2 regions of the Superficieibacter sp. genome follow, and region 2 is predicted to be linked to the other one. Evidence: predicted binding sites of a transcription regulator. Region 2 holds the regulator's gene; the other holds the start of a gene.
What was found. The regulator PurR, encoded in region 2, represses purine synthesis genes. The targets are predictions, from matches to a motif close to CANGCAAACGTTTGCNTG.
Positions count from the first base shown of each region.

Region 1: RT197_RS07595 (amino acid aminotransferase) is a predicted target of PurR. The motif match lies at 1,501-1,518, and genes of this name have one in related genera.

Region 1 is NZ_DAMAPU010000003.1:174,768-178,984, reverse strand. It holds gene ompF (porin OmpF) at 324-1,397, shown strand; gene RT197_RS07595 (amino acid aminotransferase) at 1,581-2,771, shown strand; gene RT197_RS07590 (MBL fold metallo-hydrolase) at 2,833-3,480, opposite strand; gene RT197_RS07585 (YcbK family protein) at 3,508-4,059, opposite strand.
Region 2 is NZ_DAMAPU010000001.1:763,065-767,281, reverse strand. It holds gene punC (purine nucleoside transporter PunC) at 1-656, opposite strand, end outside; gene punR (DNA-binding transcriptional activator PunR) at 769-1,698, shown strand; gene purR (HTH-type transcriptional repressor PurR) at 1,700-2,725, opposite strand; gene RT197_RS03900 (YnhF family membrane protein) at 3,023-3,112, shown strand; gene RT197_RS03895 (MFS transporter) at 3,267-4,217, shown strand, end outside.

The DNA.
Region 1 (4,217 bases), on a different contig from region 2:
GAAAGGCTTTTATCTAAATTAAATATAAGCATTTCATATATATAGGATACACAGTGCCGATTTAGTCATCGATTAGTTCGGAAGTTTGAGGTCTCTCACAAAGTTCCTCAAAATTAATAAATTCTTACACATTATTTCTTTTTGTTACTTATTTAAGACATTTGTAGCACTTTCAGGCTAGCGAAACGTTGTTATGAATGGAAAGATGCCTTCAGACACAGAAAGACACCAAACTCTCATCAATGGTTCCGTAAATTTATATTGACAGAATTTATTGGCGGCAGTGGCAGGTGTTCAAAAAAAACCAATGAGGGTAATAAATAATGATGAAGCGCAATATCCTGGCAGTGGTAATCCCTGCCCTGCTGGTAGCGGGCGCAGCTAACGCTGCCGAAGTTTATAATAAAGATGGCAACAAGGTTGATATTTACGGTAAAGCGGTCGGTCTGCACTATTTCTCTAAAGACAATGGTGACAACAGCTACGGCGGTAACGGCGACCAGACTTATGCCCGTCTTGGTTTCAAAGGGGAAACTCAGATTAACGACCAACTGACTGGTTATGGTCAGTGGGAATATCAGTTCAACGGTAACAACTCTGAAGGCGCTGATGCCCAGAACGGTAACAAAACCCGTCTGGCGTTTGCCGGTCTGAAATTCGGCGATGCAGGTTCTTTCGACTACGGTCGTAACTATGGCCTGGTTTACGACGCACTGGGTTACACCGATATGCTGCCAGAATTCGGCGGCGACACTGCAAGCGCTGACCAGTTCTTTGCTGGTCGTAACGGCGGTCTGGCAACGTACCGTAACTCCAACTTCTTTGGTCTGGTTGACGGCCTGAACTTCGCTGCCCAGTACCTGGGTAAAAACGAGCGTTCTACCGTTAACCGTTCTAACGGCGACGGCTGGGCTGGCTCTCTGAGCTACGAAGTTGACGGCTTCGGCGTTGTGGGTGGCTACGGTGCCGCTGACCGCACTAACGATCAGCAGAATCCTGCCCTGCGGGGTCATGGTGATACCGCTGAACAGTGGGCAACTTCCGTTAAGTATGATGCGAACAACATCTACCTGGCCGGTACCTACAGCGAAACCCGTAACGCGACCCGTATCCCTGGCGGCTACGCTAACAAAACTGAAGACGTGCTGCTGGTTGCACAGTATCAGTTCGACTTCGGCCTGCGTCCGTCCCTGGGCTACACCAAGTCTAAAGGCAAAGACATCGAAGGCGTGGGCGATGTTGATCTCGTGAACTACTTCGAAGTGGGCGCGACCTACTACTTCAACAAAAACATGTCTACCTACGTAGACTACATCATCAACCAGATCGACAGCGACAACGAGCTGGGCATTGGTTCTGATGATACTGTTGCAGTGGGTATCGTTTACCAGTTCTAATCGCTATATCCCTTTGGTATATGCTTGAAAAACAGGACTTCGGTCCTGTTTTTTTATGCCTGCCAGTAAAAAGTTTTCTCTTTTAAAAAGACCGTCGCTTTTTGTCGCAAACGGTTGGCATTTGTCTCATCTCCCGTTAACCTGATAGCGGATCTCCCTTCGTAATCATAATGGAACGTCGCCATGTTTGAGAACATTACCGCAGCCCCTGCCGACCCGATTCTGGGCCTCGCCGATCTGTTTCGTACCGATGACCGCCCGGGAAAAATCAATCTGGGTATTGGTGTTTATAAAGATGAAACTGGCAAGACGCCGGTGCTGACCAGCGTGAAAAAAGCAGAACAATATCTGCTGGAAAACGAGACAACAAAAAATTACCTCGGAATTGACGGTATCCCGGAATTTGGCCGCTGCACGCAGGAACTGTTATTTGGTAAAGACAGCGCCATTATCAGCGACAAACGTGCGCGCACGGCACAGACGCCGGGCGGTACGGGCGCACTGCGCGTCGCTGCCGACTTTATTGCTAAAAATACCGATGCTAAACGCGTCTGGGTGAGTAATCCGAGCTGGCCTAACCATAAGGGCGTATTCAACGCGGCGGGCCTTGAGGTTCGCGAGTATAACTATTATGACGCCGCTAACCACGCGCTGGATTTTGACGGTCTGCTGGCAAGCCTGAATGAAGCCCAGGCGGGCGACGTGGTTCTGTTCCACGGCTGCTGCCATAACCCGACGGGTATCGATCCGACGCTGGAGCAATGGCAACAGCTGGCGCAGCTCTCTGTTGCAAAAGGCTGGCTGCCACTGTTTGACTTCGCCTATCAGGGCTTTGCCCGTGGTCTGGAAGAAGACGCAGAAGGCCTGCGCGCGTTCACCGCGCTGCATCAGGAACTGATTGTTGCCAGCTCCTTCTCGAAAAACTTCGGCCTGTATAATGAGCGCGTAGGTGCCTGTACGCTGGTTGCAGCAGATGCGGCCACCGCCGACCGTGCCTTCAGCCAGATGAAGTCCACCATTCGCGCTAACTACTCTAACCCACCGGCTCACGGTGCGGCAGTGGTAGCAACAATTCTGAGCAACGACGCCCTGCGTGCCATCTGGGAGCAGGAACTGAACGATATGCGCCAGCGCATTCAGCGTATGCGCCTGCTGTTTGTGAATACGCTCCAGGAAAAAGGCGCGAATCGCGACTTCAGCTTTATCACCCGGCAAAATGGCATGTTCTCTTTTAGCGGTCTGACCAAAGAGCAGGTGCTGCGTCTGCGCGAAGAGTTTGGCGTGTACGCCGTCGCTTCCGGGCGCGTGAACGTGGCGGGCATGACGCCGGACAATATGTCCCCGCTGTGCGAGGCTATTGTCGCAGTCCTGTAATAACATCATAAAGACAAAAGGCCGCAAACATGTTGCGGCCTTTTTTATTGCGGGACGTTAATTACCAGACCGGCAATTCATCCTGCAGGAAAGGATTATGCAGACGCTCATGACCGAGGGTGGACATCGGTCCGTGCCCGGAAATAAAGGTCACGTCATCACCGAGCGGCAGCAGCTTACGCTTGATGGAATCAATCAGCTGGCTGTGATCGCCGCGCGGAAAATCGCTGCGCCCTACACCGCCCTTGAAAATGACATCGCCTGAAATCAGCAGCCGGGAAGCCGCATCAAAAAAGACAATGTGTCCTGGTGTATGCCCCGGACAGTGTAAAACGTCAAGACTGATATTGCCGACGCTGACATTGTCGCCTTCGCTTAACCAGCGATCCGGCGTCAGCGGCAGACATTCATCCAGGCCAAACATCCGGCTCTGGGCAGGCAGTCCCTGTAGCCAGAACTCGTCTTCTTTATCCGGTCCGATTACCGGCACGCCATAGTGTTCTGCCAGTTCAGCAGCGGCACCCACGTGATCCAGATGACCGTGAGTCAGTAAAATTTGCATCAGCGTCACGCCTGACGCCGCGACTTCCTGTTTAATACGTTCGGCGTCACCGCCAGGATCGACCAGCGCCGCCAGTTTGGTCTGTTCACACCAGATTAATGAACAGTTCTGAGAAAAAGCGGTTACCGGAATAATGCGATAGTTCATGCTGCTCCTGTCTCATTAAGCGCCTGATTACCAGTGCCGGACCGGCCCGGTATCAATATGCACAAAGTTGCTACTCGGGTAATATCCTACACCACCTGAGCGCATAGATAACGCCGCTTTGCGAATATTGCTTAATGAGAGACCTTCAATGTGGAAATCCATCGCCTGACCTTTGGTGTGGTAGCTGTTTTTCGCCACGCCGCTGCCGCGTTTGCGCAGATCATCGTTAGTATTTAACGAGCGATAGCCGGAAATGAGCTGCACGGGTTTACGCGTATCCAGTAACGCCTGAAGGCGATAAAGCTGATCGAATAATTTTGGGTCGATGGACTTAATTTTATTCGCGCGATAGTCACGGAAAAAATGGTTAAGTTTTGCTAATTCATCCTGAATATAGCCTCTGCCATCGAAGAACTCCGCTTTAATTGACTCACCGGTATGCAGGTTGTTCAACGTCAAAATACGCGGACGTGGGGTCGAGAGGGTGGCAAATGCTGGCGATGGTAAGATGACCGCTGCGCCCAGCGCAACGCCACCTAACGCCAGCAGCTTGCGGCGATTAGCGTCAAATTTGTCCATGATAATCAGGTCTACAGTAAAAGTATTAGTGTCGGGAATTTATGCATTTCTGGCGCACGAAGGCACCTTACCGGGCATTACATCTGGCGTCAATACCGCCAAATCCAGTAAAAACGGGCCTTGCAGCGATGCAGGCCCGTTTTTTTACTGATACTTTC
Region 2 (4,217 bases):
AAGCTGGCAGAGCAGGCGGCATAAATCAGCACGTTGCCGCAATACGGGCGCGAACGCAACAGGGTCGCAAACGTCAGGGGACTGCGATCTTCAGGCGCTTTTTTCGGGGCGGGTTTCAGACGCAGGGCGGGCAGCATCAGCAGGATCGTAATAACGAAAAGAGTGGCGAAAATCGCCCGCCAGTCAAAATGTACCAGCAGCCAGCTTCCCAGCAGCGGTGCCAGCGCCGGAGAAAGCCCGACCAGCGGCATGATGGTGGCGAAGATACGATTAATTCGTTGGGCCGGATAATAATCGGTGACCATCGCCTGCCAGGTGACCGCCGCCGCGCAGACACCTGCCGCCTGGACAAACCGCAGGATCAGCAGGGTGGTGGCATCCTGAACCCAGAGCATCCCCAGGCAACCGAGCGCAAAAATAGCCAGCCCGCTTAGCAGAACCGGACGCCGGCCGTAACGATCCGACAATGGTCCCCAAATTAACTGGGTCAGTGCGAAGCCTGCCAGAAACAGACTTAAGCTGGCGCTGACCGCAGCGGCTGGAGTATTCAGGTCGCGCTGGATCGCCGCAAACGCCGGTAAATACATGTCGGTGGCCAGAAAACCCAGCACGCTCAGCCCGGCAAGCCAGACCAGAAAACCTTTTCCAGGTTGCATCGTTATTCTCTTATTGATGACAGATGATAGTGCGCCAGAGTGTAGGCAGTGCATTCCGGCTTGTGAAACGCTAATATTTGCGCGGTGACATCAAAAAATTTGCAGGCAGAAAATGTGGTCGGAATATTCCCTCGAAGTGATAGATGCGGTCGCACGCAACGGCAGTTTCAGCGCTGCTGCCCAGGAATTGCATCGTGTGCCTTCTGCGGTCAGCTATACCGTGCGGCAAATGGAGGAATGGCTGGGCGTTAGTCTCTTTGAGCGGCGGCACCGGGATGTGGAATTAACGCCTGCCGGGAGCTGGTTTTTGAAAGAAGGGCGGACTGTTATCAAAAAAATGCAGATCACCCGTCAGCAGTGCCAGCAAATCGCTCACGGCTGGCGCAGTCAGTTGCCGATTGCGGTGGATAATATTGTCCGCCCGGAGCGAACCCGGCAGATGATTGTCGATTTTTACCGTCACTTTCCCGACGTGGAGCTTATTGTCTTCCAGGAAGTGTTTAACGGTGTCTGGGATGCCCTCGCCGACGGGCGGGTGGAGCTGGCCATTGGCGCAACCCAGGCGATCCCGGTCGGCGGGCGCTACGCGTTTCGCGATATGGGAATGCTAAGCTGGCGCTGCGTGGTCGCCCACGATCATCCGCTGGCGAGTCTGCCGGGGCCGCTGAGCGATGATGAGTTGCGCAACTGGCCGTCGCTGGTACGTGAAGACACCTCGCGTTCGCTGCCCAAGCGCATTACCTGGCTACTGGATAATCAGAAACGGGTCGTGGTGCCGGACTGGGGATCGTCGGCAACCTGTATTTCCGCCGGACTGTGCGTGGCGATGGTGCCCGCGCATTTTGCCCGTCCGTGGATTGACAACGGAAAGTGGCGGGCGCTGGAACTTGAAAATCCTTTTCCTGATGCCGCCTGCTGCCTGACCTGGCAGCAAAGCGATATCTCACCTGCGCTGGCGTGGCTGCTGGAGTATCTGGGGGACAGTGAAACGCTGAACCGGGAATGGCTGCGGGAGCCGGACGCTGCGGCTCCCGATGAATAACTTAACGCCGATAGTCCACAAACGGGCCGTCGGCCACCGAGCGACGTTCGACCAGGCGCGGATGCACTTCAATGGACTTCGACTCGACGCGTTTATTAACGATACGATCCAGCAGCATATTAAACGCCGCTTCGCCGAGGGAATCCTTCGGCTGATGGATGGTGGTCAGCGCCGGAGTAAAAAACTCCGCGTTGCGCACGTTATCATAGCCAATGACTGAAATATCCTGCGGCACCCGCAGACCCATTTCATCAGCGGCGCACAGTGCGCCCATGGCCATAATATCACCGCCGCAAAAGACCGCCGTCGGGCGATGGGCCTGATTAAGGATCTGCTGCATCGCGTGGTAGCCGGATTCCGGTTCAAAATCACCCTGCACAATCCACGGCTGCGGAATAGTGATCTGCGCTTCTTCCATCGCCTTCAGGAAACCGCTCAGGCGACCTGCGCCGGTATTGCGCTCCAGGGCGCCGGGGATAATACCGATGTCCCGGTGCCCGCGTTCGATCAGGTAGCGCCCGGCCATGTAGCCGCCTTCAAATGCGTTATCAATGACCGAGTCGGTGAAGTCAGCTTTCGCCTCGCCCCAGTCCATTACCACCATTGGAATATGCCGGTACTCTTCGAGCATGGTCAGCAGGGGAGCCGGATATTCAGAACACATGACCAGCAGGCCATCGACGCGCTTTTGCGCCATCATCGACAGATAGGCCTGCTGTTTTTCAATATCGTTCCAGGCGTTACCGAGGATCAGGGTATAGCCTTTCTGGAAACAGCTTTTCTCGACCGCCTCAATAATTTCCGCAAAATAGGCGGCTTCGCTGCTGGTCGCCAGCAGGCCAATTGATTTAGTGTGGTTGACCTTCAGACTGCGGGCAACCGCACTCGGGGAATAGTGAAGTTCTTTTATCGCCGCCCATACCGCCTCACGAGTGTCTTCCGCTACAAAACGCGTTTTGTTAATAACATGTGATACGGTTGTAGTGGAAACGTTTGCGCGCTTCGCGACATCTTTAATTGTTGCCATTAAAATCTTACTCCAGACCCGATTACTGAACGCCTGCAAATAAAGGTAAACGTTTGCCTGCACACACCCCTGGCGCAAAATGTGATGATTGCAACAGGCCGGGAAAACGACACAGAACGTCAGGTGGGGGTCAATGGCTGGTACGCTTATAATTAAGCGTGGAATTTTGGCCGATTCTGAGCAAAAGGGAAAGCGAAAAAATGGCGATCAATCTAAATCAGGCAAGATTTTCACCGTCAGGTGTGTAAAAATGAACAAGCTCACTTTTCACAGGGTAATAACAAGGAGTAAAAATTGATGAGTACCGATCTTAAGTTTTCTCTGGTAACGACGATTATTGTTCTGGGTCTGATTGTTGCCAGCGGTCTGGTTGCTGCGCTGCATTGATTTTCCGGGGGAGGGCCACCTCCCTCGCTGATTGTTCTCTTTTCCGCAATACTCTTTTGCCATTTATGTAACTTCTGTTTTTTTGTGATTAATGTCATGCTTTTGACATCTTTTCGTCGTGCCGTTATTTCGACGGCTGAAACGGAGTCTGTGAATGAAAGTGAATTACCCCTTGCTGGCGCTCGCAATTGGGGCGTTTGGTATTGGCACCACCGAGTTTTCTCCGATGGGATTGCTGCCGACCATCGCCGAGGGCGTGGGCGTCTCTATACCTACCGCCGGAATGTTGATCAGCGCCTATGCCGTTGGCGTGATGGTGGGCGCGCCGGTGATGACGTTATTATTGTCACACCGAGCGCGGCGTAATGCGCTGATCTTCCTGATGGCCATCTTTACCCTCGGCAACGTGCTTTCTGCCATCGCGCCTGATTACACGACCCTGATGCTGTCGCGTATAGTCACCAGCCTTAACCACGGGGCGTTTTTTGGCCTTGGATCGGTGGTGGCGGCGAGCGTGGTGCCGAAGCATAAACAGGCCAGCGCGGTAGCGACCATGTTTATGGGGCTAACGATTGCCAATATTGGTGGCGTTCCGGCGGCGACGTGGCTGGGTGAAACCATCGGCTGGCGGATGTCATTTCTGGCGACGGCCGGATTAGGGGTGATCGCGATGCTCAGCCTGTGGTTCTCGCTGCCGAAAGGTGGGGCAGGCGAGCGGCCAAATGTGCGTCAGGAACTGTCAGTGCTGGTGCGCCCGCAGGTATTAAGCGCGCTGTTGACCACGGTGCTCGGCGCGGGCGCGATGTTTACGCTTTATACTTACATTGCGCCGGTACTGCACAGCATCGCCGACGCCACGCCCGCGTTTATTACCGTCATGCTGGTGCTGGTGGGAACGGGGTTTTCCATCGGCAATTATCTGGGGGGCAAATTTGCCGACCGCTCGGTGAGCGCAACGCTGAAAGGATTTTTGCTGTTGCTAATCGCGATTATGCTGGCGATCCCGTTGCTGGCGCGTAACGAATTCGGCGCGGCCGTCAGTATGCTGGTATGGGGCGCGGCAACCTTTGCCGTGGTTCCGCCCTTACAAATGCGGGTTATGCGG